2 regions of the Paenibacillus sp. MDV22-iso6 genome follow, and region 2 is predicted to be linked to the other one. Evidence: a T-box and tRNA genes for the amino acid it is inferred to sense, from the RefSeq annotation. Region 2 holds a T-box; the other holds one or more tRNA genes.
What was found. A T-box is a leader RNA that pairs with one kind of tRNA and senses whether it is charged. The one in region 2 lies ahead of AC4PM4_RS28910 (valine--tRNA ligase), so its partner is inferred to be a tRNA-Val.

Region 1 (15,146 bases), on a different contig from region 2:
AGTAAGCGAAGGCGTCTTTTCTACTTTTTAATATCACGTTGTGCCAGATGGCAAGAGAAGTGAATCACGCAAACTAAGTCAGCGGATGGTTTAAAATACGTGGCATGACTTTGAGCAAACGATCTCTTGTGATCGGGTCATCGAAGTTCCATTTGGCATTAGTGGTATACGTGTGTGCACGAACAGAGGCGGGTAGCTCGTCCCAGCTGGTCTGATTGAGAAGTTGTCGCAGATGGGCGTCATGACGACGGTTGCTGGAGGTTAATACGAACAGGCGGTCACCTGCATAGTCGGCCACTTCATGCTTCTGAATTTTGAGAAAACGAACATCGTTCTTCATCAGGGAAGCCACGGTATCGGGAGGGCTGAACCCAAGGGGATGATAGAGTGTCAGTGGGAACCCCTGAACCCCCATCACATACCACTCTCCATCCAGCTCAAGCAGCACGCTTGCTGTTTCTCCCGTGCCTGTACTTCCGCCAAGGCGTCTCCACATATGTTCGTGTTTTTCTTCATAGTGGGCAATCCACTGTTCCGCTTTCTGCTCTTCACCCACATGTTTGGCAATACAGCGCAGTTGCTCGGCTGTATTGCTTGCCGGATTGATGGTCAATGTGGGCGCCACCTGCTCAAGCAATTCTCTCATCACGTCCGAACGGTGCTCATAGACAATAAGGTCAGGTTCCAGACCAGCGATAGCGGAAGCATTGTTGATTACACCCACATCTTCAATGTGCTGCAGTTGGTTCCGGTACACGACTTGATGACGGATAATGGTGAGTTCTGCGCCAACGGGCCGAATTCCCAGTGTCAGCATGTGTCCGACCATACTGCCCATCGTGACAATTTTGGGAGAGTGTGTTGTCGGTTTAGACTGCACAGGGTTAACAGCAACGGGTAGAATTGATGGAAAGGATGAAACAAGTGCATTAGTTGCATTAGGTGCATTCTCTGAGTCGGATGGTGCCAGTGAGGGGGAAGCGGACGATATGTTTTCCGAGTCAGGTGAAGTTCGGGATACGTTCCAAGTGGATAAGAAATTCCTGTCGCTTCGATGCTGACGAACATATTGTTTGGGTGAAAACCCCGTCATCTGGCTGAATCGCCGATTGAAATAGTACTCATCGCTGAACCCTACGCTGCGAGCGATCTCACGTAAAGGATCATCTGTGCGCATCAGCAGGGTCATGGCCTGTTCGATTCGTAACCAGGTAATATAGTCCAGCGGCTTATACCCCGTTATGCTCTGGAATCGTGAACTATATTGTGAGCGTCCCATACTGGCCTGAGTTGCAAGCTGTTCAACTGTAATTGATTCTGTGTAATGCCGCCCAATGTATTGAATGGTGGCGCGCACCGATTCGTCTGGATGAGTACTTTTGCGAACAGTTTGAGCATTTTCCAGCAGAAGCACGATCATTTCCTGTAAAATAATCTGTTGTCTGAACTGTTGCATCTCATCTGATGCGTTTTCCCCAAATCCAACATGTTGTTCAAGCAAATGAACATATTGAGAGAACGGACGAATAGGTATAGGCTGTCCGTAAGGAAAAAGACGGTCCAAGGCAGATGCCGGTTCCTTGCTACCTCTGGCAAACACGTCAAAAGAGATATAGATTCCGTCTAACTGTCCATCACCGGTTAATTGAATCTGACTCTGGGGATGCAGGAGCATGGTGGTTCCTTTTTTGACGGGTACAGGGATGTCCTGTACATATAAAGTTCCTTTTCCCGAAGTAAACGAGAGCAGGGAATGCTTTTCAAGAACGGAGGAGATGCTCGGTGTCAGCAGTTTGCTGAGCAAATGGGATCGCGAGTTGGCATAGGATAGGGACAGAAGATCCGGAGTATTCTGGGTAGGTCGTCTCAACACGGAATCCTCTTTTCATAGCATATTTATTGAGAATAGTTATCAATTATAGTTGATTGTATATAAAGGAGCACTTTTTTTCAATGGCAAATAACCGGAGGCTCCTGTGTGTCAGGAACTGCACCGGTCATGAGTGGAGGGCAGTAGCCCTACAGATAATGCTTCTCTAGCAAAATGGTTTATCCTGAAGATCCTAACGCTTCGTGAATTGATGTGTTATTTTCCTAGTATGGAAGGCAGTTCGTCCATCAGTCGTTCTTTGGTAATCGGATCATCAAAGTTCCACTTGGTATTAAGATAGTAGACTTTATTGTTTTTAACAGCCGGGATGGACTTCCAGATGTCGGTCGTCATGATGGAGTCACTGTTATTTCGCTCTTCCTCTGATAGATCCGTGAGGACAAACAAGTATTCACCTGCATATTCCGGCAGCAGCTCGCTGGAGATGTTGGCAAAACGTTCATTTTTATCAATCAAGGATTCTTTAACTTTGGGAGCAGGGGTGAATTGCAATGTATCATACACAGTTTCGGCAAGTGCGCTGTTGCCCATCACGTACATATCTTTGCCAAGCTGGAGAAAGACGGATGCGGTTACACCTGTGGGCAAATCAAGCTGATTTCGTACTTGCTCGGATTGCTCTGCATAGGTTTTAATCCATTCCTCGGCTGCTTGCTCTTTCCCTAGAATGTCACCGAAGACTTTCACACGTTCATTGGTTGATAGACGGTCATAGGTTACTGTCGGAGCAATCTTCGATAACAAAGTATATTGGTTCTCTTCATAATAACTGCCGCCAGCATCCAGTAGGATCAGATCAGGACTTAATGAAGTGATTTTCTCCAGATCGCCTTGCAAGTCGCCTACATCTTCAATCCCATCCAGCAATTCGGGATAAGCGATCTGATCACCAATGATGCCTAGGGCTGCACCTACTGGTTTAACATCCAGGGCAAGCAAATCTCCCAGATCACTGCCTGTGAAAATAATACGTTTCGCGTTGACCGGAATCTCTACCGTGTGGCCCAGGGAGTCGGTGTAACTCTTGGTTTCACTTTGTTCGGACTGCGCTCGAGTTGAGGTGGTCGATTCACCTGATTCTGCTTCAGCGGTCGTAGTGGGTGGTTCTGCTTTGCTGCCACAGGCAGATAGCAGTGCACCAATCAGGGTAATCATGAGTATAAGGGTACCGAGCTTACGTGTTGCGTTCATCGTTATGGTTCCTCCCGCATAGGTTACTTATTGGATAATGATAATCATTATCAATTTAGTTCGAATGTGATCAGTTTATCGAAAGCGGGTTGCCAGCACAATGGACAAACAGGCGGAAATCCTTTGTACAAAAATATGGGGAATTTGAAGGAGAGGAGACAAAAGCAATGTTGTACATTTTCATAACCTGGCTAATATTGATTTTAATGTTGATTATACTGGCTAAAGGCATCCAAAAGAATTCCAAGGATAGAGAGGGATCTGGTAAACTTTGGGGCGGATGGTTAATCGGACTTTTTATTTTAGGTAGCGTACCTTTGGGGTATGCATTATATACGGAGTTACGAGGGGGATATATAGGAGCCAACATCGGGCTAGGACTGGCTTTGTTTTTTACCTGGGCATACTGTGCTCTCTTGTTATGTGTGGAATTAATTGTATGGGGGAGGTACTGGTATAAGCAATACGGGAAGAAGTGATTTTATGGAAGTGATGTTCACGCTAGCAGGGCATCTGCTCTTTGCAACTTTACCCATAACGGGAACGTTAATATGAGGAACAGTAAGTTCAATGAAGGAGAATTACATATGTTCCAACGTTGGAACGTTTATATATCCTTGTTGATCTGGGAGAGAAATCGATTGAGCGAGGGAGAATTCCGTGGGCTAGAACAGTTGTTTGACTTGTGTGGTCAATGTGATGGTATGCATAGCGAAGCTTCATTTGTTCAGGGATTTCGACTGGGGGCCAACATGCTGATCGAAGTGATGAGTCATGAGTCAACGTGAGTCCTGCAAATTGTAGTGTAGGAATGATTTGATGATGTAGAAGTTTATTGAAAAAAAGAAGGTGTGATTTTGATTTTGTATCAAGGAAAGTCAAGAAAATTCATCATTGTATTGTTATCGTTGTATACTTGTTTAACATTGTATTTCTTATTCCTGGGCTTCGATAGAAGCTCGGCCAGTCCTGATCAGGGCTGGCGATACAGCTTCACCCCTGAAGGAATTCCTTTACATTTTCCAATGGGGAGAGATTTTAAGATATGGTTTTTTGAAATGGGGAACTTTGTAGCATTCATCCCCTTCGGGATGGTCATTCCGCTCCTCTTTCGCTGTGGGTTTATTCGCTTTATCAGCATATTCATTCTCTGCATTACGATGTTAGAGACATTGCAAATGATTTCCCGTTTAGGTGCGTTTGATATAGACGATATCCTGATTAATACTTTAGGGGCTGCCGTTGGATATGGAGCACAGCGGATAGTAAAGCATCATCGGAATACATTAAAAGGACTTATTCGAATCTTCCTGACAGCGATTATTTTTTCAATAGGTACGATCACTGTTGTTGGCGGCCTCAATCATTATTTAGATAACGTTGACGGAAAAAGTGTTGCACTGAATGAACTTGTTTCGAGCGATGGGGCTGTAGTATGGGATGAAGAACTCTCCAGTTTTACAGTAGGACAAGCAAATGTCGAGCCTCAAATCAATCTGTACAGTAGAGAAAAACAAAAAACGAATGAGTTTTCATATCTCTTAAATAAAAAATACAAAAATATGAAAGGTTATTTCGCTATACCGGACGATGTTGTCCGAAGAACAAGCCATGAGCTTATTACAATAAACTTTATTGCCGATGGCACAAAAATCTATTCTTTGGTTGTATCGGCGAACAGCGGAGAGAACCATCCTGACTCTTTTCAAACTCCGTTAAAGGGAGTTAATGAACTGACTATAAAAGTAATAACCCATGGTTCAAATCTGATGACCAATATAGTGATGTGGGACATTGCATTGACAGAGCCAAACACAGGGCAAAAGTTCATCAACAGCATTAAATCCATGTTTTAATATATCAATAATAGCCCTCGATCCTGCCACTGAAGCAGCAAGATCCGAGGGCTTAATCCATTTTCATGCCATATCAACAACAACTAATACATCCACTACATAATGCTACCTTAATCCGCAATATTTCCCGCCATCTTCAGACGACGTGCAATTTCCTGGAACTCTTCCTGCGAAATGCCTGGGGCGAATTCTTCTTCCACCGCAGGAGCTTCAGGAATCGGGTACCCTTCAGGTACGCCTTGAATGACTTCCAGCGGTTGTCCATCTTCGGGGTGTGTTCCTTTCCAGATCTGACTGATTGCAGTAAAGTCTTTATCACTATAGGTATACAGCTTGGTGTGTAGACCTTTTTCTTCGTATTTCCACGCCTCGTTAAAGGATTTGTTGCTCAGGGAGGGAATCGGCACCAATTTGGTTACATTCACTCCGGTTGCGATTTCAAGCGCTTTAGCATAAGCGACTACATGCACACCGCCGCGTACCAGCAAATAGCCAACAACTGCCCGGGCTGCAGGGTGATCGGTCATTTCATAAACTTTCATTTTATGTGTACGTGCTCCGCATTCAAGAAAAAAGTTATGCAGCAGATCTTCGACCAGATTTCCACTGTTAAAAACATGGGCGCCTGTCCATGGATTGCCCATGGAGTCGAAAGGCATTGCTCCCTGTGCGCCAGCCAGGAAATGATAGGACAGACGCGCATCCTTCACGGAACCAAGTGGTGTATCGTCAGGCTCTTTGTAATCAGTGGAACCTCTGAGGCATTTGTTAATGCCATGAGACACAAGCTCTACATGACCCAATTCTTCGGCGGTGATACTCATCACCAGATCGTAGAAGGGTTTCAATTTTTCTTTGGAGCGAAAATTAAAGGATTGATAGAGGTAGTTGTTCAACGTTGACATCTCTCCGAATTTACCACCCAGCAATTCTTGTATCGCTGCCGCTGCATTCGGGTCCGGTCTCTCGACATTAGGGATTTCAATTGCGATTTCATCCATACGTTTGAACATTCGGTGTAACCTCCTCGAAATGATTGCTCAGAATAATGAAGTGATGCTGTCATGGCCTATTACACGTTTATCGAATACGCTAAACCCATAATTTTGCAATTGAGGCTTAAGGCGCATGTAGTTAAGTCTACATTTGTTATTTCCAATCCCGTGTTATTTATGTACAATCAGGACGAATGAAGTTAAGTATGGTTGTCATTATCTGATTTAAATGAAGGAGAAACTGAGAGTGCGCAAAAGTTGGATTATGGTAGGATGGGGTATCCTGCTGCTTGTCGTTTTTGGATGTAGCGATGTTACGGCAGCATATGCAGATTTTCCGAGTGAGTTGGATCAACAAAGAAAAGATGAGCTTATAGAAAAGTACGGTTTGGAAAAGCCGGAAGATCCACCACCGCGTAATCTTTTATTGGAGGGTGACTGGGGGATAAGCTTCAAATCACCAATCGAACGGTATAAGATGGCGATCAGTACGATTCAATCGCTCCAGCAACCGATTACGTTTATCCTTCGTCTACTGGTGTAAAATAAACTTCTACAGGGCAGGCTAACGTAAACATTGTCCCGAGGAGTGAATGATATGAGAATGCTCATCGTAGCCCTGATGACGGTGATACTAAGTTTAAGTGGACTAGCAACAAGTTCAGCAACTGCAATTCCGGATTATGCGAAGTGGGGAATCATTGCAGTGAAAGAAACACAAACCAAGTACAACGTGGATATTTTGGATTACAAACACATCGGTCGCACCTCACTAACAGCAGACCAATCCCGTGAACAGTTCAAGTTATGGGTACGTAACAAAGACGGAAAACAATTTGCTGTATTTGTGAATGTTGATTTTAATCCGTCTACCCAGCAGCTGAAAAAAGTACAATTCACGGAATCGGATCGACGTTGAACTGAACATGCACTGCATAGCAAGGCAGGATAGGAACCAGACTTCCCTATGAGAGGGAGTGAGTCTGGTTTTTTTATTTCAAAAAAATCCTTTTTTTAGTTGTTGAATAAAGAACTTATGTTCGCATATAATAATAAAACAAACACATGTTCTTATTGGAGGGATGATTATGCTAGGGAAATATATTGGTCAGATGGTGGAGCTCGTCTACATGGATCGTGCAGGGCATATTACACAGCGGCAGATTCGAATCAACAGTGTACGGGAAGGTAAGATTAGAGCATCCGCAGGGAAAGAAGGGGCACCCCGAACATTTCTTGAACAAGGTATTCTTGCATGGCGTCCCGTACTCCATAAGGAAGGGAAGGAAGAAATATGCTGAATGATTTTGAACGCAAAATTTTGCGTATTATTGTTAATTATGCGGGGCAGCGTCGTCGAGTACCACGAATGGATGAGCTGGAGAATAAGACGGGCAGAACCAAGGCGTTCATTCATGAGTCACTGCTGGAGCTTGAGCGCAGGCAGCATATTGTGTGGGAGAACAAGTCTACGCTGGAAGGCATACTAATTCTGCAAGCATGGGAGCAGGAATCTCAGCCCATTCGCAAAAGCCAGCCTGCTGGCGATGCCGTGAAATATTTTACCGAATATTAAAACGTAAAAAACGCCAACCCGGAATGCCGGATTGGCGCCATGTTAATCAGCATACATCTATTAGAAGATAGGAAGTTGATCAAGGTTATTGGTTGGGTCGCCGTCTGCGTCACCGCGAATGTACATTTCGCCGTCTTTGCCTTTAAAGACATTCACACCTGCAATTGATCCTGCTTTTACTTCTGCCAGTGCTTGTTGGTAATCCAGCACACGTCCGGATGAAGTTTGAAACGCCGTCAGATCGCCGTCACCATTTTTTTGTACTGCTGTGAAGCTTTCGCGTGTCGTTTGATCCATGATGTCACACTCTCCTTATCTGACCAAATAGGAATCTGGTTACCTCTTTAGCCTGTCCGGATCAAAAAAAAGTATGCACAACATAGCTTCATATCGCACGCTGAGGTTATTTACAGGCTCTTTTGCATACGAACGTGCAGAATATCTGCATCATAAAAAGGCTCTTCCGAGATCACTTCATATCCGAGCTTCTCATAGAACTTCTGCGCCTGGCATTGTGCGTCCAAAACAGAGTAGGCCAATCCCAATTCGCGTGCTCGTTCTTCCATGGCTAACAGAAGCACACGTCCGTAACCGAACGAACGATGAGATTTGAGTACAGCGATACGCTGCATTTTGGCGGTATCCTTGGTGTAATAGATCAGACGCCCTGTGGCTACAGCCTGTCCATCTTTACTCAACAATACGTGATGCACATCAGGACTGATGATATCATATTGATCGATCTCAATGTCAGCAGGCACCTGCTGCTCGATTACAAAAACATGATTGCGAATATCCAATGCTTCCTGGAGTTGTTCTTCAGTCGTTACATAACTAATCTCAGCTGCCAATTCCATACCTTCTTTCTGCTCTACGCTATCAGACTGAATTATACAAAAAAATGCTTTTCCTGTATAGTTAAGACTGGAACATACTGGGAGAGGAGGGGCGCACCATGGGTATGGCAGGAGTGATGGCAATCACCCTTTTGATGGCGGCAGGAATGATTGCTTTGTTGTATTATGTGACTAAGAAGGCGTACTCCAAAAAGTGGGACGAAGACGAGTGAAATGCAATTTGATGTTCCTCAGGGTAAGACTTCAACATTGCCTTGTGGGGAGTAAACGTCATGCACAACAGACTTGGAATACACATCCAGCCAAACGGGCAGATCATCATTCACCTCATGGGGCTCTTTTAACTGTTGGAATTGTACTGTATGTTCATCTCGTTCCAAACTACAACCGACAGAAACGTATATTAATGCAACAAGCGCAATCAAACAGGCTAAGTTTTTGGCTATGATAAATAAACGCAGCTTACGTTCTTTCATGTTCCTCATATGGAAGTCACCTCGTCATCAAAATGGTAATCATTCCTTTATTGTGCACCAATTCGAATAAAATATTACCAATATAACAATTGACAATGAACACGGTTACTTGTTATGATACTGTTACTTGATTGGAAAACAATCAGATATCATGATCTGTTAGCTCAGCTGGGAGAGCACTATCTTGACAGGGTAGGGGTCAGTGGTTCGAGCCCACTACAGATCATACGCGAGAAGCCTTGCAGAGCAAGGCTTCTTTTCCTTATAGAAGAAACTACACTATAATTTTGTGTTCATTAAAGAGAAATGGTTAATTTTTGGTCAAGATCATGTTATTTTGCTAAGTATCTCGTTAATTAAATTGCTTTCTACAAGTTCTGTTATTGATCATCGTTAAAAAAATGCCAACGTCACATTAACTGTGAGTTGGTATTTTTTACGTTAACCGAAAAGAACAGTGTTTAACTTTTCAGCTGTTTCTTTTGCATGCGTATGTCGGATTCCGTGAAATTTAATTATTGGAATGTTCCAACAGCAGCCAAAAGTATTTAATCACTTGGCAGAAATAATTATAAATCGACTATTTGCCGTCAAAAGCCTCCATAATGAGAAAATAACTGCTTATGATGCAGCGATCCAGCACCGGCAGAATTAAAATGAACAATTGCAGAACTACCGGCGTTCTGATTATATATAAAAAGTTTTCTCACTGTGTAACATTCCCTGATTGTAAGTGTTCATTTATATATAGGGAAATTAAAATTACAAACAAAGTTTTGAGTACTTTCACAAGTAAAGATCAGGGTGCATTTTCAAGCAGACCAAAAATAACTTGAATAAAACAGCACTAATCATTCAACTATAGGAGGATATTCTTATGAGAACAAAATCACTAAAATTCATTACAGTTGGTGTGATTTTTGCTTTAGGGATTGGAATAGGTGTCTATGGATGGGGAGCTGCATCTGCTAATACTAGTCCCTCTGAAGATCAAATGGAAGTAAAAATCAATGATAAAGGTGAAACATATGGTTCATTTGTTTATCATGATGGAAAAGAAATAGATTTAGTTAAGGCTATAGGTGTAAACGGAACGGAAGGTTACATCAAGACTTCAGATATGAATCAAGATTTGCCACAAACTCCCGAAGAAGCAATTCAGAGTATGAATGAACCAAAAGTCGATAAGTATATAAACTTATACGATAGCAACGAGAATATTATCGGAAAATTTCTACTTGAGAGTTCAGAAGATTAAAACTAAACTACACTACTCCCCCAAAAGATGCTCTCCATAATGATTGCGAGCACTTTAAAATCCCAACAAGTAAATTATGTTCACGTACTGCTCCACTTGTAGTATTCTACTGAAAATATACATATAGCTTGCAGCAGTTTGACTAATTCTTCTGCAAATCAGCAAGATTCTGTCTACCCCAATCGCAGAGAATTTCCAGCACAGGCATCAGCGTTAATCCTTCACGAGACAAAGAGTATTCTACTTTTGGCGGTAATTGTGGGTACTCTGTACGGATAATTAATTGGTCGGCTTCTAGTTCCTTCAGTTGAGAGCTTAGCATTTTATGCGTAATTCCATCCAAAGCTCTTTTCAGTTCTCCATATCGCAATGTTTCTTTTTTCCATAACCAAAATAAGATATGCATTTTCCATTTTCCACCGATCAACGACATGGCATGTGAAAATGGTTTAACGTTTACTTCCTCAGCAATTTCCATATTCCACTCTCCTTTTAGTTAGTATCTACCTTTTAAGTGCATACTATACTCTTTTTTCACCCTACTATACAATAACTCATGAAACAGAGACAAGGGTGGACACGCCTAATAAAAGGAGAGAATATATATGGAAAATAGTAATCGTAATTTCTTGCAGCCTTATACATTTGCGAATGGTTTTACGTTGAAAAATAGAGTGGTCATGGCGCCAATGACAACAATGTCCAGTTTCTTCGATGGTTCCATCACCAATGATGAAGTCGATTATTATGCCGAACGGGCTGGAGGCCCTGGAATGATCATTACAGGTGTTGCGTACGTAACCGATGGGGGAAAAGGCTTCGAAGGTGAGCTCTCCATCGCAAGTGATTCTACAATCAAAGGACTGTCCAAAATTGCAAGAGCCATTCAGAAAGACGGAACGAAAGCCATTGTGCAAATCTTTCATGCAGGGCGCAAAACGAACTCCAAAACGCTAAGAGGTGTACAACCCACCAGTGCGAGTGCAATCGCTGCCGCTCATCCAATCGGCTCGGAGACGCCGCGTGAATTGACTCCTGAGGAAATCGAAAACATTATTAAGGACTTCGGCAGAGCAACCTTACGAGCCATTCAAGCTGGTTTTGACGGGGTAGAGCTTCACGGGGCGAACACATATCTATTGCAGCAATTTTTCTCCGTCAATTCCAATCAACGGTCCGATCAGTGGGGTGGCAGTTTTGAAAATCGTATGCGATTTCCGCTGGCAGTCATTCAGGAGGTTGCATCGGTGATCGATGCTCATGCGGATAAACCCTTTATCCTCGGTTACCGGATTTCACCGGAAGAAATTCATATGCCGGGCATTCAGCTCGAAGACTCCTTGGCGTTTGCCCAGGCTCTGACAGACACTCGGGTTGATTACATTCATCTGTCGATGGGAAGTTACAAACGAACATCTTTAAACCACCCCGATGACAAAGAGCCAATCTTAACTAAATTCGTCCGGGTTTTGGATCACAAAAAACCTCTGATTGGCATCGGATCGATTGAGCGGCCGGAAGACGCGGAAGAGGTCATCAACGCCGGGGCAACTTTGGCTGCACTCGGACGGGAATTGATTCGTGAGCCAAAATGGGTACAGAAGGTGAAAGCAGGTGACCTTGGCAGCATTCGTTACCAAATATCCCCGTCGGATATGGATGAGTTGCGCATTCCATTGGCGATGCAGACTTATCTGGAAGGTTCGTTTCGGGAGGTCATGCACTTTACTACCGACAGTCAGGAAGGGACTGACTACCAGAATTCACTTGCACCGATGGAGGGCTTTGAGAAGAAAATGTAAAAGCTAAACTATATTAGGTAGATTCAACTTTTGGATCAGTGATAGATATTTATCAATTACGGAGCAACCATTTCCTGCTATTACAAGAGGGAATGGTTGTTTTTAATTTTATAATAATGATTTACAAACACAATTAAATTGTGTACAATCTAATTGTTAGCAAAACAAAAGAGACATCATCTTTACAAAATAAAATCTAAATTACAGAGGAGCCAATACTCATGAAAACATTATATGAAACTACAGTTATCAATACAGGTGGACGTCAAGGGATTGTGCAATCGCCAGATAACGTATTTATGCTTGATGTCGCTGCCCCACCTGAACTGGGAGGCAAAGTGACGACAGCTACGAATCCAGAGCAATTGTTTGCAGCAGGCTACAGTGCTTGCTTTAATTCAGCGCTGGAATTTCAATTAAAGAAACACAAAGTCGAAATTGAGAGAAGCACAGTATCGGCTACGGTTATGCTTGTGACGGACCCTACGGATAATGGTGTGAAACTGGAAGTGGAACTTGAAGTTAAAATTGAGGGTTTGGATGAGGAGACAGCACAGAAATTTGTAAAACTTGCTCATGACTACTGCCCATATTCCAAAGGAATCAAAGGGAACGTCAATGTTACCGTGGGACTAGCCTAATTATTGAGCTGAGTCGATCGAACGGTTTCGTTTCGGACTTCATGTTGAAGTCTGAAGCATGTATCTAAAATAATTTCTAAAAACTGAAGGCCTCCGAGAAATCGGAGGTTTTTTTGATATGCTCTTTAATTCTGTAGCGATAACCAATAATAGATAAAGAAATCAATTACGATTGAAATATACCCATATGGGGTATATTATGAGAGTAGAAATCGAAAGTTCAAAGGAGTGCAACTCATGAAAAAGTATGCAATGATATTGCTGACTACGGTGATCACGGGCAGTCTGATGTTAAGTGGATGTGGCAAGAATGCTGAGCAGGATAACAGCAGTAGTGACAGTCATGCAGCGAGCACAGGAGAGATGCACCACTCGGATTCGGGAGAATTACCGGAAGGACTTCAGGAAAAGAAAAATCCTACATATCCAGTGGGCAGCCATGTCGTGTTGAGTACGGACCATATGGCCGGAATGAAGGGTGCAGAAGCAACAATTGTGGGAGCCTATGAGACAACAGCGTATACAGTCTCGTATACACCAACTACAGGGGGAGACACTGTGAAAAATCATAAATGGGTCATTCAAGAGGAAATTCAGGACCATACGGATCAACCGGATGCAGCAGGAGCAGAGGTTGTGCTGAACGCTGACCACATGCCAGGAATGAAAGGTGCTAAGGCAACGATTGACTCCGCTGAGCAAACGACGGTATATATGGTTGATTATACCCCGACCACAGGCGGAGATCCGGTGAAGAATCATAAATGGGTCACGGAAGAAGAATTGTCTGCTAAATGAGAGAGCTTGAAGTAAGTGCCTGAAGTAATAGTTGTTAAGCCACACATCCATGCGAATAACTTGTGTTAGTCATTATGTGATTACCAAAACCACCCTCCTCACTTTTTAAGTGAAAAGGGTGGTTTTATATATAACAACGCAAAACTATCTTTTGAAAATCTCCAGTTACCATACAATCGTTTCTGGAGTAACACCAACCGGGAATGTTTCCTCAGCTTTATCTTTCTCCACATACATATCATACCAAGCGTCAGCAATGTATTTAGGGTCTGTTGGTGTATCCGGCTTGATGAATACACCCAAGGAGAGGTGACCCACATAAATGCCTTTCGGAGCGAGGTCCGTATGCAGATTGTTGGCATAGTTTCGTAATCCGCCCAAAGCAATCCCAACGTTACCCATCATCGGATTTGGATATATAGCGGAAAGCCCAGTGGTGAACAGAATCGCTCCAGTCTGACGTTCCAGCATAGCTGGTAATACCTGTTGCACACTATGAATTGCACCAAGTACCAGACCCTGGAACTGATCCAGTGCATTATCCGCAGTAACATTCATGGCAGGTGTCGGAGGGAACTGTCCAACGGTTGGACTGAATTCGAGCACATCAATAAAACCGTACTTCTCTTTGATTTGGTCAAAAGCTTGTGTCAATTGTTCCGGGTTATATAGATCGGCTGCGAAGCCGGATGCTTCAATACCTTCTGATTTTAACTGGGCTGCCAGGTTATCGAGTTTGTCTTGGTTTCGTGATACCAAAGCGACCTGAAATCCGTTTTGTCCAAATTTCTGTCCTATAGCCATCCCGAGTCCGAGGCCTGCGCCAACAATGACGATGGTTTTCATATCATGTTTCTCCTTTTCATTCTTATATTGTAAATAGTAGACTAGACAACTAAAGTAATGTAAACAACGCTTGTTGTTAAGCATGCTATACTAATCCAATCAGGCTTACAATCAGCAAAAATGCAGAATCGTTGCGTAGACAACAGTTCCTATATTTTTGTTGCGAACATTATGCAAAAGGCGAGGAGACATTCGAATGACGATCAAAAATAACCAAGATCCTCGTGTCATACGGACACGTCAGCTCCTGCAGGATGCGTTCCTATCCCTACTGCAGCATCAGGACTTTGATTCTCTGACCGTGGGGGATATTACCGAAAAAGCTACGGTGAATCGAGCCACATTTTATGCACACTTCACCGATAAATTTGCCATTCTGGATTCGACCGTTACGTATTCATTCATGGAGAAATTGAATGATCGAATGGATCAGGGTGATACATTTAATGAAGAAGTTTTGAGAAAAATATTAACAGCCCTGTGTGAATTTCATGCTGAAGTCAGTACTCGCTGCGAACGAAGTTACAGGTCACTGGGAACCGTACTGGAACTTCAAATTAGAGAAAAAATCCAGATTATTATTTTGCAACTGTTGAATCGTCAGAAAACCTCCACACCGGGGCAGAACTCTCGTAAAGAGACAGCAGCAGTTCTGTTAAGTTGGGGGATGTATGGCGCGGCTTATCAATGGAACCTGCAGGGTCGGAACGTGCCTATGGAACAATGGATTAATGACACGCTTCCTCTACTGTTGTATGGAAATAGCATCTTTTTTGAAAATTAATAAATTTATGCTTATTTATGGGTTATAATGGAACCATAAGATTAAAGCTGCTGGAAAGGGGAATGTATATGATGGACTTTAGCAAGCCGCCCCATGCCTCAGAATCACATACACACAAACAGCGCCATGAAGAAAATGAACAACAGCTTTTAGCCGGAGGGAAAAGCATTTGGTG
Region 2 (15,146 bases):
CTGTGAAGTACATATCCTGTTCTATACAAGTCGCCTTTAATCAAAGGCTCCATAATAATCAAAAAGCCGGGCTTGAGGGCCACGGCTGTCATACATAAATGTGATAAGGAAGAGCCAGTTAACCCATTCCAAAAAACTTCTTAAAACGTGTGAAAGCACCCTTTTTTTGCTCCAATTGCATCAGAGGAACGGTATCTCCCAGAATACGACGGGCAATATTTCGATAGGCAATGGCCGCAAGTGAATCCGGATTCATTACTGTGGGCTCTCCCGAGTTGGCTGCCTTGATGACAAGTTCATCATCAGGAACGATCCCGATCAGATCAATATTAAGTACTTGTAAAATGCCGTCAATGTCGAGCATGTCGCCTGATTTGACCATATTGTTACGGATACGGTTCACAACCAATTTTGGCGATTTAATGTGCGAACTCTCCAGCAAACCAATGACACGGTCCGCATCACGCACAGCCGCATTTTCTGGTGTAGTGACCACAATGGCCTGGTCAGCTCCTGCAACCGCATTTTTGAACCCCTGCTCAATTCCGGCTGGACAATCAATAATGACGTATTCAAAATCTTTTTTTAGTTCGAGAATAATATCCTTCACTTGTTCTGGTGACACAGAGTTCTTATCTCTCGTTTGTGCTGCAGGCAGCATATATAATTCTTCAAAACGTTTATCTTTGACCAAAGCCTGATTCAGTCGGCAGCGGCCGTCTGCAACGTCGCACAGATCATAAATGATCCGGTTTTCGAGTCCCATCACGACATCCAGATTGCGAAGGCCGATATCGGTATCTACCAGACAAACCTTTTTGCCGAGCAGCGCCAGCGCTGTCCCGATGTTTGCCGAGGTGGTTGTTTTACCCACGCCGCCTTTACCCGAAGTGATCACGATCGCCTCTCCCATGAGCTACACTCCTTTAAACACATTAAAATCTCGGCGCAACCGAACGATATTGCTCATCTTGTCGATCTGCATCTGATTGTCCTGTAAATAAGCAAATTCCATTCCGGTCTCTCGGCTCTCCCACTCATCGGGAGGACGGCTGATGATGTCAGCGATCCGCAGCTGCGTTGGTGCAAACACCGAAGCAGCAATGATCGAGTCTTCGTCCCCACCAATTCCAGCGTGAGCCATGCCTCTGAGTGAACCCAAAACATATATATCTCCGGTACACGTTACTGTGCCCCCCGGATTGATATCACCAAGAAACAGTAGATTCCCTTCATGATGAAGCACCTGACCCGAACGTACCATACCACACATGGTTACAATCGGCGGCGGCCCTTTAACCTCTGGTTTAAGGGCCGGTGAGTCAATGGAACGAATGAGCAAATTCCCTTTTTGTTTCAATATATCAAGAACTGCTTCTTTCTGGTCCTCCGTCACTTCGCGGCTGCCCAGTTTGATATCCACATGAACAATCGGTCCGGTTAAAATATTTTGATGGCTGTGTTCCAGCTTATAGCGGAGCTCGTAGAGCAATTCCTCGAATTCACATTGATCGTCCAACAGGAAAACCAGGCCGTCTCGGATGCCTTTAATCGTTACGTGATTCGATTTTACCGTCATAAGCCTGTCCCTCCCATCTCATTACATTTCGTGCCCGGGTCCCCAAGTTCCTGCTTCTCACTCCATAAAATGTATCAAGAAGCTTCTTGTGCTTTGCTCTTTCTCTTACCAATCCGCTCCAGTTGTTTCCGAAGAGGAACATAAATGATCAGCGCGAACACAAAATGAATGAACAAATTGGGAATCATGTATTCAAGCAATGCCCAGTCAAATGTCACATGATTGAGTTGGAAGAGCTTGTACAGAAAGAATAACATGGTGTCATTCAGCAGACTTCCCAAAAGGACGACGGAAACCATAACCGGCAGTGGTGCACGCGGCGCTTGAAAAATAAGTCCCATCATATATGCCGATAATCCCATCGAGAATCCGTATGGTCCAATCATTTCGCCGTAGAATACGACATCGTGCAAGAGTCCAAATAATATGCCAAGCACCAACGCCGTGTGCCGATGATGATATACAGCAATAAACAAAATCACGATGTAGACCAGGTTGGCAGAAATACGCATTTGCCAGGCCGAAGGAATGAGCAGCGGAAGGATCGTTCCCTCAACAATGAACAAAACGAACAGTAACAGGAATAAGACTTGCTTGCGCGTTACCATTATTCTTTTACCTCAGGTGGGATAATCACAATCAGCTCTTTCCAGTCCAGAAAGCTTGCATATGGCTTAATAATCGCAGTCCGTGTCAAACCATATTCCCCAACTTCAACCTTCTCCACTTTTCCAATACGCATGTACTTCGGAAAATTGTTGATAATCCCGGAGGAGATGATTTCATCACCCTTTTTGATATCTGAATCTTCCGAGATCTTGGTCATTTTGAGCATGCCGGTCTTTGGATCATAACTCTCGATCATACCAAACACTTTTTCTTTACCAACCGCTGTAGCTGCAATGGCGTTGGATGTTGGATCATTGGCGTCCATGGATGTTAACAGATTAACCGTTGACGTATATGAACTGACATGACTGACAACCCCAACCAGCCCCTCTTGCGAAGTAACAGCCATTCCAGCCTTGATTCCCGCATTTTCACCAATATCGATATTAATCGTTCTGCTGTTCGGGTCAGAGTTAGCACTGATGACTTGAGCAATTCGTGAACCGTAGTTATACCGATTTTTTTGTTCCTCTGTAAAATTGAGAGCTTTCTGGAGCTGTTCATTCACCTGCTCCATATCATTGTATTTCAGCCGATCTCGGGTATAGTGACCCATTGCAATGCGAAGCTCTTCATTTTCTTGATATACCGTACGCATGTTCGCCAAATCTTTGAAAAAGCCCGCTACAGAAGAAGCGGGCTTGTAAAATACGTATTGTACAAATCCGACTGAATCCTTCAGGAATTTCTCCGGCCAGGATAGAGCGGTTCGCGGACCGAGCGTAAAGCCCATTAACGCGATAAATGTAACAAGGCCCACCAGCAAAACAAAAAGTCTTTTGTTACCCAGCAGTTTAAACAGTTCGACCACCCTCTAACATCCATTATTCTCTTCCGAGCCATGCCCGGCGGGGAGACTGTCAGACTTATAGTCCCATCGAGAATATCAGTCGATTCTCCCCGGGTATGCGGGTAATAGCTCTCCCGGGGTTAACCGGGTCCTCTTCGTTGATATCATGCCCCTTGGTCGATAAACGAGCCAAGCATAGCATATATCAATTAACGTTTGGAACGAACTGCCGAACTGCTTCTGCTCTTGAACAAATGAATATTCTCAAGCGCTTTACCTGTTCCGATTGCAACGCAATCAAGCGGGTTCTCTGCTACGATAACAGGCATTCCTGTCTCACCAGCAAGCAGCTTGTCCAGATTGCGAAGCAATGCGCCGCCACCTGTGAGAACAATACCACGGTCCATAATATCTGCTGCCAACTCAGGAGGACATTTCTCCAATGTTACTTTTACAGCTTCAACAATGGCATTCACCGTATCCGCCAGAGCTTCGCTGATTTCATCCGAAGTAATCGTAATCGTCTTCGGCAGGCCTGTAACGAGGTCGCGTCCACGAATTTCCATTGTTTCCACTTGCTCAAGCGGCATAGCTGATCCGATATCCATTTTCAACTGCTCCGATGTACGTTCACCGATCATCAGATTATACTGGCGTTTAATGTATTGAATCACGGATTCGTCCATCTCGTCACCCGCTACACGAACCGAACGACTTGTTACAATACCGCCAAGAGAGATGACAGCCACTTCCGTTGTACCGCCACCAATATCGACAACCATACTACCCGTTGGTTCCCATACAGGCAGATCTGCACCAATGGCAGCTGCAAAAGGCTCTTCAATCGTATAGGCTTCACGTGCTCCAGCCTGTTTGGTTGCATCTTCAACCGCGCGTTGTTCTACTGCAGTAATCCCGGATGGTACACATACCATCACGTTCGGATGACGTTGGAACATGGAGCGTTGTTTCTGCGCCTCACGGATGAAATATTTGATCATCGTTGCCGTTGTATCGAAATCGGCAATAACGCCATCTTTCATTGGACGAATGGCACGAATGTTACCTGGTGTACGTCCAATCATTTTTTTGGCGGCTTCACCTACTGCCTCGATAGTTTTTGTATCTGTCCGTATAGCGACAACCGAAGGTTCGCGCACCACAATTCCTTTTCCACGTACATAAACCAGCGTATTCGCTGTCCCCAAATCAATACCCAAATCTTTCGTAAAACCACCAAACATGACGTAATCTCCTTTTCTGCCTCATATAGCCGCCCCAGTAAATCAAGAGCATTTCATTTTCATTACCACCATAATGGTGGAGCTAATATTCGCATTTGTTTTGTGTTGCATTGTTTTGCATTTGTAAAGTGAACCTATCTTCTACGGACAACGCCGTCAACATTCATAGGAAAACATCAACGCCAACCATTATATTATACTAAGCCCTTCTCCTTCAAACTTACGTACGTTCCATCTCCGATAATAATGTGATCCAGCACGTCTATGCCTACAATTTCGCCGGCTTCGATCAGTCTTTTGGTTATTTGGATGTCCTCTGGACTAGGCGTAGGATCACCACTGGGATGGTTGTGTGCGCACACAATAGAGGCGCTGCTGCATTTGATGGCAGCCCGGAACACTTCACGCGGATGAACAATCGAAGCGTTAAGGCTACCCATGGAGAGTGTTTCCTGGGCAATAATGTGGTTTTTGCTATTCAGGAAAAGACACACAAAGTGTTCTTTCTGCAAGTAACGCAATTGTTCGGTAAGGATATCGGCCGCATCACGTGGGGTACGAATTGAAGTTGACTGTGTAAGTCTGCTCTTCGCAATCCGATGACCAAGCTCAATGCTAGCTTTCAGCTGTACAGCCTTGGCCATGCCGATACCCTTCATCGCAGTCAGTTCTTCCAGGCTCAAATCCATCAACGAGCGAATTCCACCCGCTTCAGTCAGAATCCGCTGTGCCATATGCACTGCGGATTCCTGTCTTGTACCTGTTCGAAGTAAGATCGCCAGCAATTCAGCATGGCTTAAGGCGCCCGCCCCATATTCCATCATGCGTTCTCTCGGGCGTTCTTCCTGGGGGATGTCGCGCATCATATATTGAGGCGACTCCATATGTTCCCTCTTTTCAGATCGTCAATTGTGGAAATTCATATACGTGGCAATACATGTACGCCGAATCCATCCAGCATGTCGCTTAGCAAGGACAACGGTAGGCCCACCACATTGAAATAACATCCTTCAACACGTTCTATCAATGAAGCACCAATGCCCTGAATGGCATATGATCCCGCCTTGTCCGAAGGCTCTCCAGTCTGAACATACGCACGAATCGTAGCTTCAGACAGTTCCTTCATCGTTACATTAGTCTGTCGATATTGAACCATGGATTGTCCATTACTTGCATCGATACAAGCTACTCCCGTGAAAACACGGTGTACACGCCCCTGTAGACGAGATAACATTCGTTCAGCGTCCGCTTCGTCTACGGGTTTACCAAGAATATCACCATCCAGAACGACAACAGTGTCACTACCAACAATAACAGCATCCTGTTCGCGACCTTCCAGCCCGCGATAAACGGCAAGCGCCTTACGCATCGCAAGCTCCTGTACCGTCTGTTCAGGAGTCCATTCCGGCGGTGTATCTTCATCGGCGTGACTTGGTATTACTTCAAAAGCTAGATGGAGTGATGCGATCAGTTCTTTACGCCGCGGCGAAGTGGAAGCCAGAATAATACGACGCTGTTGTGTTTTATCCAAAATAACCGGCCCCTTAAGCTACGGCGACATCCTGTCGGATCACGCTAGTAGATATCATTTTTTTAGTTTCTTCGTCAAAATTCGTCATTCTCCTATAACCTGCGATACAGCCATACAGCAGCAATAATACCGATCAGACTCAGGAGGCTCATTTGAAATTGAAGTGAAATATCATAACTGATAATATCCAGATCAGCCTGCGGCGACCAACGAATGGTCGTGGCTTTCGTTAGAAAGGCAACGGCCTTTACAGGCTGCAGTGCCTTGGCGATCCACGCACCGGCTAGCCAGCCGAGCAGCAGAAACAGCAATAACATGCCGAAGTTTTTTTTCATCGGTGATCTTCCCTCGCCATTTTTTGACACCCACATTATTATACGGGGTTTTGTACGTCAATACAAACACAAATCCGGCAAGGGGAACTATTTCCAGTTCCTTGCCGGATAGGTATTTCAAGGCTGTGTTATGGGAAAGCGGTGATTACTGTTTTATCGCTTCAAGCCATTTTTTTTGTTGTAATACATATTCCATCAGATCGGACTGTACAGACCACATATGCACATTAGCCGGATTTTTGTTGTATTCGGCAATTGCTGTTACCGCACTGGCCATCGATTTTCCCATCGCCGATACATAGGGTTGCACGTCTGCACTCAGGCCTGGTGCAATACTATTCAAACCGGTCAGCCAGAGCTGATGCTGGTTCTGTAATGAGGTCATCGTTTCGGTTGAGACGGCTTCTGGAACAGACTGACCAAGTTGCTGGATCGAGAGGGTAGACAGTTGTTCAACCAAAGCAGATCCACTTGCGAAGAATTGCTGCACATCCTCTGCTTTTCCGCCAAATACTGCCGGGTTCACTTCTGGGTTGACGATTTCCTTGACGTACAGCTCCACTCCTTCGGCCTTAAGCCTTGAGCTGAGCAGCTTGGCCTCCTCACGGTCAGCCGAAATGCCAGCATACACCCGATTACCATCCTCCGGGTCGGAGCCTGCGGCAATGCCTGCCTGGGACAGTTCCACCTTCGCCTGTTCAGCGCGTTCAGGAGAACTGAACACACCATATTGCAGGGCATAATAGCTGCCACCTGTAGTCGTTGCCTGGAGCTGCTGTTCCGAACCTGCCACTCCCTGCTGACCTGTTACGGCCGATACCGCCTGATTGGCAGGGATCTTGCTCCCAGGGTCTACGGCACCTTCACGATTAAAAAAAGAAAGAATTACCATGCCGAAGAGGGCACCGGTTACAAGTGCACCCGTTACTGAACCAATCATTTTCCAGCCCCTTGGGGGACGATTTCGCTTATAAGAGTAGTTTTCACTATCTGCAAGCCAATCATGACCTCCATAATTCTCGTCCGATCTGTTCTCGTCCTCATCTCCCGGATACGCAGTAAGATGATTATAATTATATCCAGGCTCATCGAGTTTCGAATCCTTGTCCGTTCTTTGGTAAGGTTCAGGTACAGTGGAGCCTGTCAGTATCGTCTCTCCCCAGTCACCGGGAATATCCTCTGGTGTCCATGAAGGCGTTGAATTCAACCGCGTTGGTGTTGGCGTTGGACTGTGCGGAATTTCTTCACTCAAAGCTACAAATGTGCTGGATGTGGGTATCCCCTTGTTTTCAGGCTTGTCCGACTCGTTATCCCCAAAGCGAAACGTCATTCTAGCATTGCTCACCCCGTACCCTCTCCTTTGTCCCATTTATAACAGCTATATGCGGAGAGAATTAGAAACATTCCATTTCATGCAAAAAAACCGCCTGCTTCGAAATGAAGTCAGACGGTTTTATGATTGTAATTATTTCAACCCTTTGGCAAGTGTATCGCCAACTTTCCAGATATCACCTGCACCCATCGTGAGCACAAGATCGCCTGGCTGAAGACGGTTCTGCAGATCTGCAACAACTTCTTCCTTTGTCGGAAGATAACGCGCAGAAGCATTACTGTTTTGAACAATGAGTTCAACCAGCCTAGCCGAGTGAACACCTTCAATCTGTTTTTCGCCCGCAGGGGAATAGATATCGGTAATGAGAACCTCATCTGCTTCTGCAAAGGCACGACTGAACGCATCAAGCAGGAAGAACGTACGTGTGTAACGCTGTGGTTGGAATACCGCAATGATACGTTTCCCTGTTGCTTTGGCCGCACTGATTGTAGCCTCAATCTCGGTCGGGTGATGAGCATAATCATCAATAATCAGCATATCACGCGCCTCACCCAGCACCTGGAATCTGCGTTTCGCTCCATGGAACTGGATAATGGCGGCTGTAATTTTCTCAAATGGAATACCTGCTTCCAGACAGGTAATAACCGTAGCCATCGCATTATAAACGTTATGTTTACCTGGAACTGACAACTCCACCTTACCCAACACATTGCCCTGATGGCTCATCGTAAAGGAAATTCGGCGGTCGCCAAGCACGATATCTGTTGCTGTATAATCAGCAGCATAATCAATGCCGTATGTGGTCACCCGTGATTTCAGCTCCGGTAAAATGGCTTGAACATTCTCGTCGTCAGCACATACAATGGCCGTGCCTTCTGGACGAATCTGACTCAGGAACTGCACATAAGCCTTTTTGAGTTCTTCAAAATCACTGTTATAGTTCTCAAGGTGATCCGCTTCAATATTAGTCACAATACCGAGCCAAGGGTGATACTGCAAAAATGAACCGTCGCTCTCGTCCGCCTCTGCAACAACCCAGTCGCCTTGGCCTGCCTTGGCGTTGGTGCCCACGTTCATGATTTCCCCGCCAATGATGTATGTCGGGTCTGTATCACATTTATCCATAACGAGTGCAATCATGGATGACGTGGTTGTTTTGCCATGAGCCCCGGCTACAGCCACACCTTTGCGCTCGTTCAGCAAACGCGCGAGCATCTGGGCGCGATGCAGAATCGGGATGTTCAGCTTTTCAGCTGCTACCCGTTCCACATTATCAGCTGGAGCTGCCGTGGAGTAGACAACCAGGTCTGCCCCGTTTACATGCTCTGCCGTATGTCCGATATATATTTTCGCTCCCTTGGCTGCCAGCTTCTCGGTCAACTCCTGTGAAGCGACATCCGATCCGGTAACGGTGTATCCCATCTCAAGCATAACTCTCGCGATGGCACTCATGCCATATCCGCCAATCCCTATAAAATGAACGTGTTCCGATGTATTTAACAAAACTTTCACCAACCTTTTTCAGAATCGGTTTGATGCAAAAGGGCTGCCCGCACATCTGCAATCAGGTACAATGTGCCGGACACCACCCCCAGATCTTCCGCTTCCGTCCGTGACTTCAATAGATCAAGTGCCTTTACCCATTCGGGCTCGACGATGATTTCCAGCTCCGGTTTCGCAATGGCGGGACGTACCCGTTCGACGATCTGCAGCAATTCGGCTGCATCCATTTTGCGTCGGAAATCTGGCTCGGTCAGGATCAGCGTATCCACTAGTGGCAGTATATGCTGCAAATACGCTTCGTGATGCTTATTCGCCAGCATGCCCATCATCAAAATTAACTTGTTGTGAGGATATACGTCGATAATGCTCTTGGCCAGCGATTCGGCCCCCTCCGGATTATGCGCTCCATCCAGAACAATGCGGGGCTGATCAACCACTTTCTCGAACCGTCCTGCCCAGAAGGCATGTTCCAGTCCAAGCGCAATATCTTCATCATCCAGCATAAATGCCATGTATTGGCGAAGCAACTCTAGTACCATAAGTGCGCCCGCTGCATTGTCGCATTGATGTACGCCCTGCATGCGAATACGAGCGTCCAGATCACGGAACGGTCCTGTAAAATGAAAAGATTGTCCGTTCTCATCACTGTCCAGTCTATGATAGGAGAAACGATCTCCCGGTAGATACACGGTTGAACGCAGCCGCTCTGCCGTCTCCTGGATCACCTTCACAGCCTCTGGCTGCGTGGCACAGGTAACAACGGGTACCCCCGCCTTAATAATACCCGCCTTCTCTCCAGCAATCGCCTCAATCGTATCTCCCAGTACATCCGTATGGTCCATACCGATATTGGTAATGACCGATACCACGGGTGTAACAATATTCGTTACGTCCATCCTTCCCCCGAGCCCTGTCTCCCATACTACAATGTCAGGGTAGCACTCTTCCGCATAATACAGAAGGGCGATTGCTGTAGATACCTCAAACATCGTAGGTGATCCAAGGGGAGTTGAAGCCATCTCTTGAACCAATGGATACAGGCGGTTTGAGATTTTGAGCAACGTTTCTTCCGGGATATCCTCACCGTTGTACTGAAAACGGTTTGTGAATTTGGTGATATAAGGGGACGTAAACGTTCCAACATCATATCCCGCCTGAAGAAGCACTGACGTCAAAAAAGCGCAAGTCGAACCTTTGCCGTTCGTTCCCGCGACATGAATAAATTTGAGACGCTGGTGAGGATTACCCAGCAATGACATCAATCCCTCGATTCGTTCCAATCCAGGTCGGATGCCAAAAGGAATAAGGCCATTGATCCAGTTCACGGCCTCGTCATAGGTAAGTAAAGGAGATGCTATTTCTGTCCCGTTAAGTTCCGTCATATGATTCACCTTTGGTTTGAGTTTGGTTGAAAAAAGCGGCCGGATGGCGCAGAAGCACTCCATCCGACCCGAATATATTAACCTTTCAGTTCCTTGATTCGTGCAATCACCTTATCCCGTTTATCGGAATAATCCGCTTGCTTGGCGCGCTCTTCCTCAATAACCTTGGCAGGAGCCTTGGCAACAAAGCCTTCGTTCGCCAGCTTTTTCTCCACACGGAGTACTTCGCCCTCAAGGTTCTGCAACTCTTTCTCCAGACGAGCCACTTCCTGATCAATATCAATAAGACCCGCCAGCGGCAAGTACAACTCAGCCCCAGTAATGACTGCAGTCATTGCTTTATCCGGTGAACTCAGATCCAAGCCGCTGTCGAACTCGGACGTATTACAGAAACGTTTGATGTAATGGCTGTTGCGTTCAATGATGCTGGATGTCTCTGCGTTGTTCGCTTTCACCATCAATTCAATTTTCTTGCTCATTGGTACGTTTACTTCTGCACGGATGTTTCGTACTGCACGAATGGTATCCATAAGCAGGTTCATCTCGGCAACCGCTTCTGGGTTCTCCAGTGCAGGGTCATACACAGGCCAGGAAGCCAACGTAATCGTTTCGCCTTCATGCGGCAGATGCTGCCAGATCTCTTCCGAAATGTACGGCATGAACGGATGAATCAGGCGCATAGTCTGATCCAGCACATAAGCAAGCACCGATTGTGTTTTCTTCTTGGCAACCGGATCTTCCCCATAGAAGGACAACTTCGCAAATTCAATATACCAGTCACATAGGTCATCCCAAATAAAGTTATACAGCAAACGGCCTGTTTCTCCAAATTCATATGCTTCGATTAGACGCGTAATATCACGAGAAGTTTCGTTCAGGCGGTGCAAAATCCAGTAATCCGCTGTTCCAAGGTCTCCACTAATATCGCGATCTTCATAGGTGAACCCTTCCAGATTCATCAAAGCGAAGCGCGATGCATTCCAGATTTTATTGGCAAAGTTACGAGCCTGTTCCACCCGTTCCCAGCGGAAACGGAGATCCTGACCCGGAGTACTACTTGTAGAGATCATGTAACGCATTGCATCCGCACCATATTTCTCAATCACATCCAACGGATCAACACCATTGCCTAGCGATTTGGACATCTTGCGTCCGTCTGCATCACGAACAAGACCGTGCATCAGCACATCCTTGAACGGAACCTCTTCCGTGAACTCCAGAGCGGTAAAGATCATACGCGCCACCCAGAAATAAATAATGTCATACCCTGTTACGAGTACACTTGTCGGGTAATAACGTTTCAGATCTTCCGTGTCTTCCGGCCAGCCTAAAGTAGAAAACGGCCATAATGCGGAGCTGAACCATGTATCCAGAACATCTTCATCCTGTCTCAGCTTGCGTCCAGCGTATTCTGGCAATGTTGTCGGATCTTCAGCAGATACAATAACTTCTCCAGTCTCCTCGTCGTACCAGGCAGGAATACGATGACCCCACCACAATTGACGAGAGATACACCAGTCACGAACATTCTCGATCCAGTTCAGATACGTTTTCTCAAAACGATCCGGAACAAAATGAACCCCTTCACCGCTTTGTTGCTTCTCAATCGCTTTCTCCGCGAGTGGCTTCATCTCAACAAACCACTGTGTCGACAAATACGGCTCAACGACAGCTCCTGTACGTTCGCTGTGTCCAACCTGATGCGTATGATCCTCAATGTTGATCAATACGCCCTGTTCTTGCAGGTCTGCAACAATCTGCTTCCGGCAGTCACTGCGATCCAGTCCCTGATATTTGCCTGCTTCGGCATTCATCGTACCCGTCTCATCCATCACCGTAATCTGTGGCAGATCATGACGAAGGCCCACTTCGAAGTCATTCGGATCATGAGCAGGCGTTATTTTCACGGCGCCGCTTCCGAAATCTTTATCTACGTACTCATCTGCAATAACCGGAATTTCGCGCCCGATAATAGGCAGAACAAGCACCTTGCCAATCATGTCTGCGTAACGCTCATCCTTAGGATGAACTGCAACTGCCGTATCTCCCAACATCGTTTCCGGGCGAGTTGTCGCTACTGTGACATACCCACTTCCGTCTTTGAGCGGATAACGCAGATGGTACAAGTGACCCTGAACTTCTTTATATTCAACCTCGATGTCGGACAGTGCAGTCCGATTCACCGGGTCCCAGTTAATAATTCGTTTGCCTCGATAAATGAGGCCTTTTTCATACAGTTGAACAAACACTTTACGCACAGCCTGGGATAGACCTTCATCCAGTGTAAAACGTTCACGCGAGTAATCGAGCGACAAGCCCATCTTGCCCCATTGCTGACGAATGGTCGTTGCGTATTGCTCTTTCCAGTCCCATACCTTCTCCAAGAACTTTTCGCGTCCCAGATCATAACGAGTCTGACCTTCTTCACGCAATTTCTGCTCTACTTTGGTTTGGGTAGCAATACCTGCATGGTCAGAACCCGGCAGCCACAGTGCATCATAGCCCTGCATCCGCTTGGTACGAATCAGAATGTCCTGCAGTGTGAAATCGAGCGCATGCCCGATATGGAGCATTCCGGTTACGTTCGGGGGTGGGATTACAATCGTATAAGGTTCAGCATCTTTACGCTGGCCTGCCTTGAAATATCCATTTTCCATCCAAGTGGAATACCATTTTTGTTCCGCAGCTTTCGGATCATATGTGGTTGGCATTTCTGTTGCAGCTGAATTTTTTTGTTCAGACATGTGTCATTCCTCCGTTACTTATTCATCATCGCCAAAAAACAAAAAAACCTTTCATCCATCAAAGGACGAAAGGTTAGCTTTCGCGGTACCACCTTTGTTTCACGCAGATAGAAAGATAGACTACCCCTTCTGAACTTACGTGACACTTCAAGCAGATAACGGCTGCGACCGGCCCATCCTACCTTAGGAATGAATGATACTAAAGTTACTCATCCCTTGTATTCAAACAGGCAACTCCCGGGCGACTTCGATCAGTTGGTTCCTACGGAATTTCCCAGCGCTACAATCCCGCTCTCTGAAAGGTCATACTGTCTACTACTCCCGATCCACGTTGTTCTTCAAAAAACCTAAACACATCATACCCTGCCCGTGCCCGATAGTCAACCTGACAACAGCGGAAAAAGCGCGCTGCAATGCAGGTTGAGGGCTGACAAAGCAAAAACCCGCCATCCTCAAGGGATCACGGGTCGAAATGGTCATTAAACCAGCCTACAGGTTAAGGGATATATAGAATCTGTCCTTCTTCCACAACCTGTTCGGACAAACGATTATACAACTGGAGCTCTCGGGTACTTAACTGATATCGGTCTGCAATGGTATCGAGCGTCTCTTCACGCTGTACAATGCATAACTTCACCTTACGGAACGGGGTCTGATCGACAATGGTGCCGAGAAACAGGTTCTTCCACTCTACATCATCAGGCGGGTATGCTTCTTGCTGCTGGACTCCAGCAAGTGCCTCTTGCTCCCGTTCAGCCTCCGCCTCCCGTGTCACCCTGCCAGAGGATAACAAGGAGGAGATGCCTACGCCCTCTTCCTGCTTGGGTGCGGATTCTCTCTTGCTGCCAAAAGCAACCTTAAGCTCCGGCTTGTCTTCCGTCTCAGCCACAGGTTCAGGGATAAAAGATTCTTTTTCAGCAGGCTCATTCGTCTCCACCGCTTCAAGAGGAGGTGTGTTTTCCTCCGAAATTTCCGGTTCAGATGCTGCGAAGACATCCTGCCAGTTCTCTGACTGCGAACCTGCCGGAACATCTGCAACCGTCTGATCCTCCTGCTTTGGTTCAGATCGGGCAGATTCAAAATGCCATACGTCCGGCGCTGCCTGTTCATCCGAAGGCTGCAGATCCAGTTTGGAATCGGTCTGCTCCGAATTCCTTAGGTTCGTATGTAAGGTCTCGACGGAAGGCTCGGACCAGACAGACGACTCTTCAGCCAGAGGAAGCAAAGGCTCAGATTCAGGGTAAGAAGCCAACCTGTCGGCTGTCTCCGCTAAAAAAGACGAAACGGGAGAAGGCGTATCGGACAACACATCCGCTTGCGCTTCATCCTCCTTGTCCCTCAAGGACGAGGACTCTTCGTTTTCAGCTATTTTGCTTTGCTCCGCGTTCCCATCCCCTTGCTGCCAGGATTGAAACGGTTCGGAAGCAGCTTGAAATAGATGTTCCTGCTGTAACTCCTCTTCGCTCCGTTGAAGCAGATACTCCTGAGCAAACACATTGGGATAGCTGCCTGTCTGCTCTGTTTCAGCAGAACGGTCGCCCTGCTGAGGGTCGGGCGAATGTACAACGGTAAACTCATCTGCTGACCAGACCTGCGGTTCCTCCACCGGAAAGCCCTCGATACCGCGAAGCGACAATACGCCAGTAATGTTCAGACTTCGGTTGGATAACAAATCGACATCAAAATTTTCGATCTCAATGGAAATATCCTCAAGCGATCTTACCCGGTTCAGGGGTACCGTGATCTCCACCGGAATAAAATGTTTGAGTTCCTCCGAGATCTCGTTCTCTCCCCGATAGGCACCTGTTAGCAAAAGATGGCCTCGCAATGTTGCATGATCATCTTGACCTATCACCTGAATGCGGGGATATAACTCAATTTCCTCCAGTTCCTCAATTGCAGGAACTCCCTCTGACAAATGAACGCGCTCATAAATATCGAACCGCAAACCATAAGGTTGATTCAACAAAGGTGGCGTCCTCCTTTCGGCATATGTTCACCATGATCCTTCTCATGGGACTGATCCATGGTCCAAA

Region 1: it has a tRNA-Val gene. The T-box ahead of AC4PM4_RS28910 (valine--tRNA ligase) is inferred to sense a tRNA for this amino acid. The anticodon was not compared.

The regions. Positions count from the first base shown of each region.
Region 1 covers NZ_JBZVDZ010000007.1:433,665-448,810, reverse strand. Annotated here, with positions in the region: gene AC4PM4_RS21635 (helix-turn-helix domain-containing protein) at 74-1,870, opposite strand; gene AC4PM4_RS21630 (ABC transporter substrate-binding protein) at 2,087-3,082, opposite strand; gene AC4PM4_RS21625 (DUF6809 family protein) at 3,670-3,870, shown strand; gene AC4PM4_RS21620 (VanZ family protein) at 3,940-4,938, shown strand; gene AC4PM4_RS21615 (manganese catalase family protein) at 5,049-5,951, opposite strand; gene AC4PM4_RS21610 (hypothetical protein) at 6,181-6,477, shown strand; gene AC4PM4_RS21605 (DUF3889 domain-containing protein) at 6,532-6,852, shown strand; gene AC4PM4_RS21600 (hypothetical protein) at 7,022-7,234, shown strand; gene AC4PM4_RS21595 (hypothetical protein) at 7,228-7,509, shown strand; gene AC4PM4_RS21590 (DUF3892 domain-containing protein) at 7,570-7,806, opposite strand; gene AC4PM4_RS21585 (GNAT family N-acetyltransferase) at 7,917-8,360, opposite strand; gene AC4PM4_RS21580 (hypothetical protein) at 8,597-8,842, opposite strand; tRNA gene AC4PM4_RS21575 (tRNA-Val) at 8,996-9,068, shown strand; gene AC4PM4_RS21570 (hypothetical protein) at 9,720-10,100, shown strand; gene AC4PM4_RS21565 (winged helix-turn-helix transcriptional regulator) at 10,243-10,578, opposite strand; gene AC4PM4_RS21560 (NADH-dependent flavin oxidoreductase) at 10,706-11,902, shown strand; gene AC4PM4_RS21555 (organic hydroperoxide resistance protein) at 12,124-12,543, shown strand; gene AC4PM4_RS21550 (YdhK family protein) at 12,781-13,341, shown strand; gene AC4PM4_RS21545 (SDR family NAD(P)-dependent oxidoreductase) at 13,507-14,187, opposite strand; gene AC4PM4_RS21540 (TetR/AcrR family transcriptional regulator) at 14,384-14,971, shown strand; gene AC4PM4_RS21535 (hypothetical protein) at 15,040-15,146, shown strand, end outside.
Region 2 covers NZ_JBZVDZ010000015.1:14,876-30,021, forward strand. Annotated here, with positions in the region: gene minD (septum site-determining protein MinD) at 119-913, opposite strand; gene minC (septum site-determining protein MinC) at 917-1,579, opposite strand; gene AC4PM4_RS28865 (rod shape-determining protein MreD) at 1,654-2,187, opposite strand; gene mreC (rod shape-determining protein MreC) at 2,187-3,059, opposite strand; gene AC4PM4_RS28875 (rod shape-determining protein) at 3,248-4,282, opposite strand; gene radC (RadC family protein) at 4,477-5,166, opposite strand; gene AC4PM4_RS28885 (Maf family protein) at 5,202-5,813, opposite strand; gene AC4PM4_RS28890 (DUF4321 domain-containing protein) at 5,906-6,148, opposite strand; gene AC4PM4_RS28895 (SPOR domain-containing protein) at 6,294-7,493, opposite strand; gene murC (UDP-N-acetylmuramate--L-alanine ligase) at 7,614-8,984, opposite strand; gene AC4PM4_RS28905 (bifunctional folylpolyglutamate synthase/dihydrofolate synthase) at 8,990-10,366, opposite strand; gene AC4PM4_RS28910 (valine--tRNA ligase) at 10,444-13,110, opposite strand; T-box leader at 13,169-13,448, opposite strand; gene AC4PM4_RS28915 (LysM peptidoglycan-binding domain-containing protein) at 13,607-15,079, opposite strand.